Regions from separate parts of the Bradyrhizobium sp. HKCCYLRH2047 genome, predicted to be linked through region 1. Evidence: predicted binding sites of a transcription regulator. Region 1 holds the regulator's gene; the other holds the start of a gene.

Region 1 (7,145 bases):
AGCGATAGGCGCCGGCCATCAGCATGCTGTCGGCGGTGTCGACGGTGGCCATCGCCGCGGCGAACAGCGCCGGGAATACGAGCACATGCGCCAGGCTCGCCCCGCGCGCCGCCTCGGTCGCCGACAGGCTGAGCAGCCCGATTTCGCTGGCGGTGTCGAAGCCGAGGCCGAACAGGAAGCCGAGCGGGTACATGTGCCAGGCGCGGGACACGACGCGGAGCACCGGCCGCAGCAGACGAATGAGCAGGCCCCGCCCGGCGCTACCGGCGGCATCCATGTCGGAATGGGGGTGGGATGGGCGGCGCCAGAGGTTCACGAACAGCACCAGATTCGCGAAGGCGATCAGCAGCAGGAAGCCTGCGGAGACCGAGGTGCCGATGGTGCCGCCGATCGCACGGATGGCGCTGTCCTCACTCAACAGATCTGCGCCGGCCACCAGGCTCACCACGATGGTGGCGATGACGACGACGCTGGAATGGCCGAGCGCAAAATAGAGGCCGGCGGCGCGCGGGGCGCGACCGTCCTGCACGAGCTTCCGCACCACATTGTCGATCGCCGCGATGTGGTCCGCATCGACGGCATGGCGCAGTCCGAGCAACCAGGCCAGCATCGCGGTGCCGACGATGGCGGGCCGGTCGGCGTAGAGCGCGAATGCCCAGGCCCAGGCCACCGCATTGGCCGCGACCAGCCCAGCGACGAGCGCAACGGTCCTGCCGGGCTGCGACCGCCACCACAGCAGCCGCGGGGCACGAGGATGATCAATTGGAACAATCGTCATACTCGAACTATAGCAAGAGCCAGGCCAGTTCGGTAAAGCCCCGCTGCAGGCGAAAGCTACAGGAAAAAATCGGCTGCACTTGCCGGATCGCCCGCTCGCTTGGCAACCCGCTATCCAGTCGCGCACAGATCGTGACCAGCGGCGGGACCTCTCTCGTCCCCTCCCCCTCACCGCGCCGAGGCACTCTGCGCCGCAATCTCGCGCCGCACGACGGCCTCGAACTGGCTTGCGGGCGCGGCGAACATCAGCCGGGTCTCCTCGTGGAACGCCGAGAAGATGCCGACAACGGTCGGCTGCCCGCCGACCTCGGCCAGGATCGGCGAGCCCGAATAGCCGAAATTGGCGAGGCAATGCACCGTCAGCAGCCGGGCATCGCTGGTCATGCCGGCGCTGCAATTGCGCTGGCCGGTCGGCGAATAGCGGCGCTCCTGGCCGTAGCCGATCTCGGAGATGGTTCCGGCTGATGTCGCAGCCTGCAGTTCCTCGCGCGTCAGCGCCTTGACCGCGACCGGCTTCGACGGCAGCGCATCCTTCAGCACGATCAGCGCCCAATCGGCGGGCGAGCGGTCGAGCGACCATCTGTCGTGCCGGGTCGGGACGAAGTCCGGCGCCACGATCAGCTTGTCGGCGACCGACGATGCCGCCGGCGTGCCCCTGTTCATGCCGGCCAGGAAGCGGACATTGCCGGGGCTGACCTGCGCGACGCCGTTGAACACGCAATGCGCGGCGGTGAGCACGACGCGCGGCGCGACCAGAGTGCCGGTGCACCAGCCGCCGGTCGAGTATTGCGCGACGGTGACGACGCCGATCGACGACGCCGGCCACGAGGTGGGATCGACGACCTCGCCGATGTGGCGGTCGAGCCCGAGCAGTTGCTCCGGACGCGGAGCGGCGACGCCCGCCTCCGCCGATTCCGGCTTCGGCCGCCAGGCCGCAATGGCGCTCTGGGCCTGGACGCGCTGCGGCTCGGTCAGCTTGACCCTCTGCACGTCGCGGCCGGCCGATCGCACGCCGCTGCGACCCGCCATCACCAGCCAGGCGTAGCCCTGCACGACGTCCTGCTTCACGCCGCGACCGTCGAGCAGCATCAGGCCCAGCATGTATTGCGACTGGGCGAAGCCCTGCGCTGCCGCGCGGCTGAACCAGCGGCCGGCTTCGCCATAATTGCTCGCGACACCTTCGCCGTTGACATAGGCGATGCCGAGATAATGCTGGGCGACGGCGAGGCCCTGATCGGCGGCCTTGCGATACCACGCCAGCGCCTCGGCGGGGTTGCGCGGTTGGCCCCAGCCGAAGGCCTCCATGAAGCCGACGTCGAACTGCGCCCGCGCATCGCCCTTGGCGGCCAGCGGCAGCAGGCGGCGCATCGCCGCGGCGTGCTGTCCGTTTCCCGCCGCGGCGACCGCGTCTTCGAGCTCGGCGGCCGCGGCGCCCGCCGCGCTGCCGAGCAGCACGGCTAGAGATATGATGATGATCTTGATCAAGGGCGTCCGCTGGGACCGAAACATCGTGACGGGCCACGAAGCAGACACGATCAAGACGGCGGCGGCGTGGCCGAAAGCGGACCGCGATCTCCTCAATCGGGCCCCCTCGCGCCTCACACCTGCTTCATCCTCACGCCCGATCGCCCCTTACACCTGCTCGCTCTTGGCGAAGCGATCATCGAGCGCATAGCCGGCGCCGCGCACGGTGCGGATCGGGTCCTGCTCGCGGCCCGGATTGAGCAGCTTGCGCAGGCGGCCGATATGGACGTCGACCGTGCGCTCGTCGATATAGATGTCGCGGCCCCAGACGCTGTCGAGCAGCTGCTCACGGCTGAACACGCGGCCGGGATGCTCCAGGAAAAACTCGAGCAGGCGGTATTCGGTCGGGCCGAGATCGATCGGCCGTCCCGAGCGCGCCACGCGGCGCTTCTCGCGGTCGAGCTCGATGTCGCCATAGGACAGCACGGTCGCCAGCCGCTCCGGGCTCGCCCGCCGCAGCAGGCCCTTCACGCGCGCCAGCAGCTCCGGCACCGAGAACGGCTTGACGATGTAGTCGTCGGCGCCGGTCGCGAGGCCGCGCACGCGCTCGCTCTCCTCGCCGCGCGCGGTGAGCATGATGATCGGCAATTGCCGGGTCTCGGACCGCGCCCGCAGGCGGCGGCACAGCTCGATGCCGGACAGGCCCGGCAGCATCCAGTCGAGCACGACGAGATCGGGAACGCGCTCCTTCAGCCGTGTGTCGGCCTCGTCTCCGCGCGCCACCGTCTCGACCTCGTAGCCTTCGGCCTCGAGGTTGTAGCGCAGGAGCGTCGTCAGCGCCTCCTCGTCCTCCACCACCAGAATTCGGGCGCCCATGTCAGAACCGTCTCTCTCAGTTGCCGGGGATCGTCGATGCGAAGCTCGTCATGTCGCCCTTCGGGCGCTTGTCCATGATCTGCTGGCCTTCGATCATATAGAAGACGGTCTCCGCGATGTTGGTCGCGTGATCGCCGATGCGCTCGATGTTCTTGGCGCAGAACATCAGATGGATGCAGAACGAGATGTTGCGCGGATCCTCCATCATGTAGGTCAGGAGTTCGCGGAACAGCGAGGTGCAGATGGCGTCGACCTCCTCGTCGCCCTTCCACACCGTCATCGCCGCCGGCAAATCGTGCGCGGCATAGGCGTCCAGCACCGTCTTGACCTGCGACTGCACCAGGTCGGTCATGTGCTCGAGCCCGCGGATCAGCTTGAGCGGATGGAAGTCGCTCTCCAGCGCCGCGACGCGCTTGCCGATGTTCTTGGCGAGATCGCCGATGCGCTCCAGATCGGTGGCGACCCGCATCGCACCGACGATCTCGCGCAGGTCGACCGCCATCGGCTGTCGCCGGGCGATGGTAAGAACGGCGCGCTCCTCGATGATGCGCTGCAGCTTGTCGACCTCGGCGTCGGTGGCGACCACCTTCTGGCCGAGTGCGATGTCGCGCCGCACCAGCGCATCGACGGAATCGACGATCAGACGCTCGGCGAGGCCGCCCATTTCCGACACCAGCCGGGTGAGATCCTGCAGATCGCTGTCGAACGCCTTGGCGGTATGTTCACTGGCCATGATGATCTCCTGAAGTCAATGTCGTCGGCGTCAGCCGAACCGGCCGGTGATGTAATCCTGGGTCCGCCGATCGCTCGGCGAGGTGAAGATCTTGCTGGTGTCGTCGAACTCGATCAGCTCGCCGAGATACATGAAGGCGGTCTTGTCGGAGACGCGCGCCGCCTGCTGCATGTTATGCGTCACGATGGCGATCGTATAGTTTTCGGCGAGCTCCTGGATCAGCTCCTCGACCTTGGCGGTCGAGATCGGATCGAGCGCCGAGCACGGCTCGTCGAACAGGATCACCTCCGGCCGGACCGCCACGGTGCGCGCAATGCACAGCCGCTGCTGCTGGCCGCCTGACAGCGACAGGCCCGAAGCGTTGAGCTTGTCCTTGACCTCGTTCCACAACGCGCCGCCGCGCAGTGCCTTCTCGACCCGGTCGTCCATCTCCGACTTGGAGATCTTCTCATACAGCCGGATGCCGAAGGCGATGTTCTCGTAGATCGTCATCGGGAACGGCGTCGGCTTCTGGAACACCATGCCGACACGGGCACGCAGCAGGTTGAGGTCGAGCTTGGGATCGAGGATGTTGGTGTTGTCCAGCATGAGCTGGCCAACGGCGCGCTGGCCCGGGTAGAGATCGTACATCCGGTTGAAGATGCGCAGCAGGGTCGACTTGCCGCAGCCGGACGGGCCGATGAACGCGGTGACGCGGTTGGTCCCCAGCGACAGGTTGATGTTCTTCAGCGCGTGGTGATCGCCGTAATAGAAGTTCAGGTTGCGCGCGGTCACCTTGGCGGGGGCTTCCGGCAAAACCTTGCCGTTCAGCGCGGCGGGATTGGGCTGGCTGACGGATACGGACAGGTCGGTCATTTTGCGTTCCTCTCGGCGCCGAGAATGCGTGCACTGACATTCAGGGCGAGCACGGCCAGAGTGATCAGAAGGGCTCCGCTCCAGGCCAGCTGCTTCCAATAGGCATAGGGGCTCTGGACGAAGTTGTTGATGGTGACGGGCAGGTTGGCCATCGTCTTGGAGAGGCTGAGGCTCCAGAACTGGTTCGACAGCGCAGTGAACAGCAAGGGCGCGGTCTCGCCGGCGACGCGGGCGGTGGCCAGCAGCACGCCGGTGATCAGGCCCGAGCGCGCCGCGCGATAGGCGATGCGCCGGATCACCAGCGATCGCGGCAGGCCGAGCGCCGAGGCCGCCTCACGCAGCGGGTTGGGCACCAGCAGCAGCATGTCCTCGGTGGTGCGCAGCACCACGGGGATGACAATGACCGCCAGCGCCAGCGAGCCTGCGAGCGCCGAGAAGCCGCCCATCGGCACCACGACAGCGCCATAGATGAACAGGCCGATGATGATCGAGGGCGCCGACAGCAGGATGTCGTTGATGAAGCGGATCACCGAGGTCAGGCGGTCGTTGCGGCCGTACTCGGCCAGATAGGTGCCGGCGAACAGGCCGAGCGGCGCGCCGATGCCGACGCCGATGACCGTCATGATCAGAGAGCCGACGATGGCATTGCGCAGGCCGCCTTCGCTCGAGCCCGGCGGCGGGGTGTCGGCGGAAAACACTTGCAGGCTGAGGCCGGCGAGGCCGTTATAGAACAGCGTGAACAGGATCAGCGCCAGCCAGGTGACGCCGAACAGCGCGGCGGCGACGCAGAGGCCGCGGATCACGATGTCCCTGCGGCGTCGGCGCGCATAGATCGGATTGACCGGCGTATCGGCGGTGAGCGAATCTGCGCTGGACATGGCTTATTTTCCCGCCTTTGCTTGGAGCCGCATGAGCATCAGGCGCGCGCTCGCCAGCACGAAGAAGGTGAGCACGAAGAGCAGCAGGCCGAGTAGGATCAGGCTCGACTGGTGCAGGCCGTCGCTCTCCTGGAACTCAGAGGCAATGGCGGCCGAGATCGTGGTGCCCGGCGCGAAGATCGACGATGAGATCCGGAACGAGTTGCCGATGATGAAGGTCACCGCCATCGTTTCGCCGAGCGCACGACCCAGCGCCAGCATGACGCCGCCGATGACGCCGACACGGGTGTAGGGAATGACGACGCTGCGCACGACCTCCCAGGTGGTGCAGCCGACCCCGTAGGCCGCTTCCTTCAGCACCGGCGGGACGGTCTTGAACACGTCGACCGAGATCGAGGTGATGAAGGGCAGCACCATGATCGCCAGGATCAGCGAGGCGTTGAACAGACTGAGATAGGACGGCGGACCGGCGAAGATGTCCTGCAGCACCGGGATGCCGGAGCAGAGATTGATCATGAACGGCTGGAACGTGTAGGCCAGGAACGGGCCCAGAACGAAGAAGCCCCACATGCCGTAGATGATCGAGGGAATGCCGGCGAGCAGCTCGATCGCAATGCCGATCGGACGGCGCAGCCATTGCGGGCACAGCTCGGTGAGGAAGATCGCAATGCCGAGACCCACCGGAATCGCGATCAGCATCGCGATGAAGGACGTGACCAGGGTGCCGTAGATCGGGCCGAGCGCCCCGAGCACCGGCGGATCGGCCGACGGCGCCCAGCGCCGCGTCCACAGGAATTCGAAGCCGTAGGCCTTCATCGCCGGCCAGGCGCCGATGATGAGAGAGATGATGATGCCGCCGAGGATCAACAGGACCGAGATCGCGGCGAGCCGAGTGATCCAGTAAAAGGTGACGTCGCCAAGCTTGAAGGCACTGAGCGCGCGCGCCCGGTCGTAGGGCCCGGCAGCAGCCGCGATGTCGCCGACTTCGGTCTGAACCGCCATCTCTGCCAATTCCGCCCCCTGTTCCTTGGACACGCCTCAACCCCGGTAGCACCCCTCCCCCGGCGGCCGGGAGAGGGGAATTTTCGATACGTCCAGCTCAGCTCTTGATGTCGGCAGACCAGGTCTTCTCGATCAGCTTCACGACGCTGTCAGGCATCGGGATGTAGTCGAGCTCCTCGGCCATCTTGCCACCCTTCTCGAACGACCACTTGAAGAACTTGATCGCCTCGGCGGACGCGGCCTTGTCGGTCGGCTCCTTGTGCATCAGGATGAAGGTCGCAGCCGTCATCGGCCAGGACTTGTCGCCGGGCTGGTTGGCGAGAATCACGTAGTAGCCGGGGGCCTTGGTCCAATCGGCATTCGCGGCGGCGGCCTGGAAGGCCTCGACGGTCGGCTGCACGGTCTTGCCGGCCTTGTTCACCATGGCCGTGTAGGTCAGCTTGTTCTGCTTGGCATAGGCGTACTCGACATAGCCGATCGAGTTCTTGGTCTGGCCGATGTTGCCGGACACGCCTTCGTTGCCCTTGGCGCCGACGCCGACCGGCCACTCGACCGCGGTG
Region 2 (7,145 bases), on a different contig from region 1:
CGCCATCTCGGCCGGCGCCCGGCAGCCCTGATCCGGATCTAGCTGCGCACGATCGAACCGGAGCGGCCGACGAGACGCGCGAGCTGCTTGAAGCGTCCGCCGACGCGGTCGGCGACGAGGTCGACCATCTGGTGCTCGAACACCAGCATCAGCTTGCGGTCCTGGGTGCGGAAATGCGTTGCCGGCAGCACGCCCGGCCGCGCCGCCGAGATCAGATGCGCGACGCGAAACGCGGTGCCGAGCAGGCGCGCACGATCGATCTGGGCCGGGCTGAGCTGCTCGGTGAGGGCAGGCGGCTTCGCCTCGTTGCCCAATCCCTCGTAGCGGAAGAACACCGACAGCGCGGCGAAGATGCGGCCCTCGTGGCTGATCGAGCCGAAATTGCCGTTAAGAATGATGCCGTAGGTCTGCTCGCCGCGATGGTCCGGATGCATGCGCCAGCCGATGTCGGACAACAGGCAGGCCGCATGCCGCAGCCGTCGCTCGTCCTCGGTCTCGCGGATGTGCATCACGCGGAACAGGCGGTCGGTCCAGTCGATCAGCTCGCGGGCATGCTGGGCCGAGCGCGACAACAGCTCGTTGAGGCCCTGCGCCGCGCAGAGCAGCCCGTCCTTGGCGCGCTCGGCGTCGGGAAGCTTGGAGTAGAGCAGGCCCTCGCGCACGCCGAAGGTCGAGAACACGACGGTCGTCGGCCTGGCGACGCGGATGATGTGCTCGAGCACCAGCGCGGCATAGGCAAGCAGCGGGCGTCGCGCCTCGGCGATCGCTTCGATGTCGGCCAGCATGTCGGCGGCGACGAGGCGGCGCAGCCGGCGCACGAAGGCCAGCGCGTCGGCCGCCGGGATCGCATAGCCGTGCATGACGCCGAGCGGATAGCCGCTCTGGATGATGTGGATGCGCGCCAGCGCGCGCCAGGTGCCGCCGACCGCGTAGAAGGTGCGGTTCTGACCGGCCAGCAGCTGCGGCAAGTCGGTCAGCGCCTCGCTCGCGATGCGCTGCGCCTTCTTCAGCGATTTCTCGGCGAGATCCTGCAGCGCCAGGCTGCCGAGCGGCAGGGTGACGCCGCTGCGGACCTGGTGCCCGCGCACGTCGATCAGCTCGAGTGAGCCGCCGCCGAGATCGCCGACGATGCCGTCGGGCTTGTGAATGCCGGAGATGACGCCGAGCGCCGAATAGCGCGCCTCTTCGGCGCCGGTGAGAATCTGGATCGGCGCGCCGCAGATCTTCTCGGCCTTGGTGATGAAATCGGGGCCGTTCGAAGCATCCCGGCAGGCGGCGGTCGCGATGGCATGAACCTGCCCCACCCGCTGCACCTTGCACAGCGCACGGAAGCGCTTCAGCGCGGTCAGCGCCTTGTCGACGGCATCAGATGCGAGAAGGCCGGTGGTCTGGACCTCGCGACCGAGCCCACACAGCGCCTTCTCGTTGAACACAGTGACGAGACTGCGTTCCATCGCCTGGTAGACGACGAGACGGACCGAATTCGAGCCGATGTCGATGACACCGACGCTCGTGGCCCTCGTGCGGGGCGGCTTCACCACGGCATGTCCCGGCGCAGAAGGCCCCGGTGCAGACAGCCCCTATGAAGGAGAGCGTTCATTCCGGCGCGTGAGCCGGCGCGGCGATGATTCCTTGAGCGACTTTCCACGGCCGGACAGACTCGGATTCGTCATGAAGTAATTGTGCAGGTTGAACGGCTCCTCGCCCTTCGCGGCCTTCATACGCGTTGACGACCCATCCGGCAACAATTGCCAGCTCTGCTCGGTATCCTTCAGGTTCGCGACCATGATCTGCTCCAGGACCTGCTGATGCACGGTGGGGTTCTGAAGCGGGCACAGCACCTCGACGCGGCGGTCGAGATTGCGCGGCATCATGTCGGCCGAGGAGATGTAGACGGCGGCCTTGGCGCTCGGCAGGCCCTGACCCATACCAAAGCAGTAGATGCGGCCATGCTCGAGGAAGCGGCCGATCACCGATTTGACGCGAATGTTCTCCGACAGTCCGGGCAGGCCCGGGCGCAGGCAGCAGATGCCGCGCACGATCAGCTCGATCGACACGCCGGCTTGCGAGGCCTCGTACAGCGCGTCGATGATGTCGGGATCGACCAGCGAGTTCATCTTCATCCAGATCACGGCCGGCTTGCCCTGGCGGGCGAAGCTGGTCTCGCCGTGGATGTGCTCGATGATGCGCTTGCGAAGCGTGAGCGGTGACACCGCCATCTTCTCGATGTCGATCGGCTCGGCATAGCCGGTGATGTAGTTGAACACCCGCGTGACGTCGCGGCCGATCACAGGATCGGAGGTGAAGTAGGACAGGTCGGTGTAGATGCGCGCCGTCACCGGGTGATAGTTGCCGGTGCCGGTGTGGACGTAGGTGGTGAGGCTGCCGCCCTCGCGGCGCACGACCATCGACAGCTTGGCATGCGTCTTCAGCTCCAGGAAGCCGTAGACCACCTGCACGCCGGCCCGCTCGAGGTCGCGGGCCCAGCGGATGTTGGCTTCCTCGTCGAAGCGCGCCTTGAGCTCGACCAGCGCGGTCACCGACTTGCCGGCTTCGGCAGCTTCCACCAGCGTGCGCACGATCGGCGAGTTGTTGGAGGTCCGGTACAGTGTCTGCTTGATCGCAACCACGTCGGGATCACGCGCCGCCTGCTGCAGGAACTGCACGACGACGTCGAACGACTCGTACGGATGATGGACGATCAGGTCCTTCTGGCGGATCGCGGCGAAGATGTCGCCGCCATGGTCGCGGACGCGCTCGGGGTGACGCGGCACATAGGGCGCGAATTCGAGGTCGGGCCGGTCGACCCGCGTCAGTTGCGACAGCTCGTTCATCGCCAGCACGCCGTCGACGACGAACACCTCGTCATCCGTCGTGGACAGCGCATTCTGCACGAAGCGGCGCAGCTCCTCCGGCATGTTGGCCTCGATCTCGAGCCGGATCACCGAGCCGCGGCGGCGCCGCTTCAGCGCCGTCTCGAACAGCCGCACCAGGTCTTCGGCTTCTTCCTCGATCTCGATTTCGGAGTCGCGGATGATCCGGAAGGCGCCCTGGCCCTTCACGGTGTAGCCCGGAAACAGCCGGCCGATGAACAGTCCGGTCGCCTGCTCCAGGGTGATCAGGCGGATCACGCCATCCTTGGAGCCGGGGAAGCGGATGAAGCGGTCGATCTTGCCGGGCATGCGAATGAGGGCGTTCATCGGACGCCCGTCCGCGGAGCGGATCAGCTGCAGCGCCACCGTGAAGCCGAGGCTCGGGATGAACGGGAACGGATGCGCCGGATCGATCGCGAGTGGCGTCAGCAGCGGGAAGATGTTGGCGAGGAAATGGTCCTCGATCCAGGCGCGCTCGCTCCTGGTGACGTCCTGACCGTCGACCAGCACGATGCCGAGCTCGCCGAGAAACTTGCGCAGGTCGCGCCAGATCGCCTGCTGGTCGATGGCGAGCTGCGACACCGTCTCGTTGATCAGCTTCAGCTGCTCGGTCGGCGTCAGCCCGTCGGGGCTGCGCTCGGCGATGCCCTCGCGGACTTGGGCGCGGATGCCGGCGACGCGCACCATGAAGAATTCATCAAGGTTGTTGGCGGAAATCGACAGGAAGCGCACCCGCTCCAGGGCGGGATGGCGCGGATTGACCGATTCCTCCAGAACGCGGCGGTTGAAGTGAAGCCAGGACAGCTCCCGATTGATGAATCGCTCGGGGCTCGAGGCAATCTCGATGGACGGCGCCGAGACCGGTGCTTTCTCTGAAATTTCAGTAACTTGCTCGGTATCCATAGGGAATTCGATCCATATCCGTCCAGTCGCGAATGGTCGACCGTAGCCCAATCTGGGTGACCAGGGGATGACGTTGCCGGCACCATTGAGGTTCCGTCATCAACCGCCGTCAAGATGGCTGCCGGTCACGCCGGGCGGAGCAGCTCCGCCGCCAGCGCCCGGGTGACGGGGCGTCCGAGCCGCAGCGACTCGTTGTCCAGCAGCGCGATGGTCTGGCGTGCCGCCGCATAGGACCGCTCGATGTGGCTGGCGAGATAGCTGACCACGGTTTCGTCGATCGCCAGCTGCCGGTCGGCGGCCAGCTTGACGATCAGGGCCCGGAACAGCTGGTCGTCGGGCGGCAGCAGCGTGACCACCGGGACGGCACGCAGCCGCGACCTCAGATCGGCCAGGGCGATTGGCAGGGCCGCCGGGGCCTCGCGCGCCGTGATCAGCACGAAGGCCTCGTCCTGGCGGGCCAGGTTCAGCAGGTGAAACAGCGCCCGCTCGTCGAGACCGGTGGCGGTCAGATCCTCCAGCACCAGCGCGCCGGTGGTGAGCGCCCCGGGGACCACGCCTGCCTCAAGGGCATGCGCGGACAGCGATCGGGCGCCTGCCTGCTCGGCCCAGATCGCGGCGAGGTGGCTCTTGCCGGAGCCGTCGGGGCCGACCAGGAACATGGTCCGCGCCGGCCATTCCGGCCAGGCGTCGACCAGAGCGAGCCCAGCCGCGTTGCCTGGACCTTCGAAGAAATTGTCCCGCGTCAGGCTCTCCGCATGCGGCAGCGCGAAGGCCAGCTGACGAGGGGGGATATGGCCGGCCAAGATCGAATTGCTCCATATCGTGTGGTGCGTGAGGTCAGGACGGGCCCTCCGCGGAGGATCACCGGACCTCGATGGTGCTCATGTGGCGCACCCAGTCGACGAGATACAGCCCGACCGACACGAGGGTAAAGACGGTGACCAGCACCATCAGCACCACATCGTAGGGCCTGGGCTCGAAGCCGAAGCTGAGCGAGGCCAGCACGAGCGCCGCGAATCCCACCTGGGCGACCGTGTTCAGCTTGGACACCATCAATGGCTTCATCGCGACCGGTCGGTCGAACAGCCAGGACACGATCACCGCCGAGACGATCATGATGTCGCGCGAGACCACCAGGATGACGATCCAGCGCGGGATCGCGCCCCAGATGCCAAGCGTGACGAAGATCGAGACCAGCAGCGCCTTGTCGGCGAGAGGATCGAGCAGCGCTCCCAGCTCGGACCGCAGGTTGAAGCGCTTGGCCAGGAAGCCGTCCACGGCGTCGCTCACCCCCGCGACCACGAAGACCAGAAACGCGATCTCCATCTGGCCGGCCGCAATGGCCCAGACGACGATCGGAACCAGCAGGATTCGACCCAGCGTGATCAGATTGGGGATACTGTGGGGAATGGTCACGCAGCGGGTCCCGACGACGACTCGATCAAAAGACAACCCGATTCCGAAACAGGGCGAACCGGTACGGTTCCTAGATAGTGTGGGGACGAGCCCCTTGCGAGCCATTGCGCGCGGCTGGATTCCGACGTAACCAGCGGCCAGATTAGGGGTTTTTACCATGACCGAGCGCAAGAACGGGCTCACTTATGCAGATTCGGGCGTCGATATCGATGCCGGAAACCGTCTGGTCGATCTGATCAAGCCCATGGTGCGCGCAACCGCCCGCGCCGGCGCGGATGCCGAGATCGGCGGCTTTGGCGGCCTGTTCGACCTCAAGGCCGCTGGATTCAAGGATCCGGTGCTGGTCGCGGCGACCGACGGCGTCGGCACCAAGGTGAAGATCGCGATCGAGACCGGGCTGCATGGCGGCATCGGCATCGACCTGGTCGCCATGTCGGTCAACGATCTCGTCGTGCAGGGCGCCGAGCCGCTGTTTTTCCTCGACTACTTCGCCTGCGGCAAGCTCGACCCGGAGGCGACGGCGTCGATCGTGGCCGGTGTCGCCGAAGGCTGCCGGGAATCCGGCTGCGCGCTGATCGGCGGTGAGACCGCGGAAATGCCGGGCCTCTACAAGGACGGCGACTACGATCTTGCCGGTTTCGCGGTCGGCGCGGCGGAACGTGGCACGCTGCTGCCGTCTCCCGACATCGCGGCCGGTGACGTGGTGCTGGGGCTCGCATCCTCCGGCGTCCACTCCAACGGCTATTCGCTGGTGCGCAAGATCGTCGCCCAGTCCGGCCTCGGCTTCGATGCGCCGGCGCCGTTCGCGCCGGTCCTGACCCTCGGCGCGGCGCTGCTGACGCCGACCCGCCTCTATGTGAAATCATGCCTTCGCGCCATCCGCGAGACCGGTGCGGTGAAGGGGCTCGCACACATCACGGGCGGCGGCTTCACCGACAACATTCCACGCGTGCTGCCGAAGCATCTCGGCGTCTCGATCGACCTGACGCGCCTGCCGGTGCTGCCGGTCTTCAAATGGCTGGCGGAGCAGGGCGGCATTGCCGAGCGCGAGCTCTTGCGCACCTTCAATTGCGGGATCGGCATGATCGCGATCGTCAAGGCCGAGGCCGTCGATGCCGTCATCGAGGTGTTCACCGCGAATGGCGAGCACGTCGCACGGCTCGGCGAGGTCGTTGCCGCGACAGGCGACGAGCGGGTGATCTATACCGGCGCCCTCGACCTGGCTTTGTGAGACGAGTGAGCCGATGAAGCGCCGCGTCGCCATCCTGATCTCGGGCCGTGGGTCGAACATGGCCGCGCTGATCCACGCGGCGGCGCAGCCGGAATTTCCGGCCGAGATCGCCGTCGTGATCTCCAACCGGGCCGATGCGGCCGGGCTGCAGAAAGCGCAGGAGAGCGGCGTCGTGATCGAAATCATCGAGAGCAAGCCGTTCGGCAAGGACCGCGCAGGGTTCGAGGCCAGACTGCAGCAGGCGCTCGATGCACGCGGCATCGAGATCATCTGCCTGGCCGGTTTCATGCGCCTGTTCACGGCGGAGTTCGTGCAGCGCTGGTACGGCAGGATGCTGAACATTCACCCGTCGCTGCTGCCATCATTCCCCGGCCTCGATCCGCATGGCCAGGCGCTGCGCGCCGGCGTCAAGCTGTCAGGCGCCACCGTGCATTTCGTCATCCCGGAGACGGATGCAGGTCCGATCGTGATGCAGGGCGCGGTCGTGGTCAGGGACGACGACACGCCGGACACGCTGTCGACGCGCATTCTCGGCGTCGAGCATCGGATCTATCCGGAGGCGCTGAAGCTGTTGGCCAAGGGTTTGGTGCGGCTCGAAGGCGATCTCTGCCGGACGTCGTCCGTGGAGCAAGGCGATCATACGCTGATCTGGCCGGTCGTCCGCTAGCTGTCGCGGACAAAAAAATCCCCGGCGGGGCCGGGGGCACATCAAGGCTGACGAA

The links. Region 1 encodes PhoB, which activates phosphate uptake and scavenging genes when phosphate is short. Its sites were predicted from a motif close to TGTCATNNANCTGTCAT; they were not measured.
Region 2: the regulator PhoB is predicted to act here: its motif matches at 3,833-3,849, upstream of ACQR1D_RS14970 (RNA degradosome polyphosphate kinase).

What each region holds. Positions count from the first base shown of each region.
Region 1 is NZ_JBNPUM010000008.1:214,859-222,003, reverse strand. Features, by position in the region: gene ACQR1D_RS20425 (HoxN/HupN/NixA family nickel/cobalt transporter) at 1-778, opposite strand, end outside; gene ACQR1D_RS20420 (trypsin-like serine protease) at 946-2,262, opposite strand; gene phoB (phosphate regulon transcriptional regulator PhoB) at 2,410-3,117, opposite strand; gene phoU (phosphate signaling complex protein PhoU) at 3,134-3,850, opposite strand; gene pstB (phosphate ABC transporter ATP-binding protein PstB) at 3,881-4,705, opposite strand; gene pstA (phosphate ABC transporter permease PstA) at 4,702-5,583, opposite strand; gene pstC (phosphate ABC transporter permease subunit PstC) at 5,587-6,585, opposite strand; gene pstS (phosphate ABC transporter substrate-binding protein PstS) at 6,683-7,145, opposite strand, start outside.
Region 2 is NZ_JBNPUM010000005.1:365,675-372,819, reverse strand. Features, by position in the region: gene ACQR1D_RS14980 (globin family protein) at 1-31, shown strand, start outside; gene ppx (exopolyphosphatase) at 39-1,538, opposite strand; gene ACQR1D_RS14970 (RNA degradosome polyphosphate kinase) at 1,581-3,776, opposite strand; gene ACQR1D_RS14965 (chromosomal replication initiator DnaA) at 3,902-4,579, opposite strand; gene ACQR1D_RS14960 (CDP-alcohol phosphatidyltransferase family protein) at 4,638-5,192, opposite strand; gene purM (phosphoribosylformylglycinamidine cyclo-ligase) at 5,350-6,423, shown strand; gene purN (phosphoribosylglycinamide formyltransferase) at 6,437-7,090, shown strand.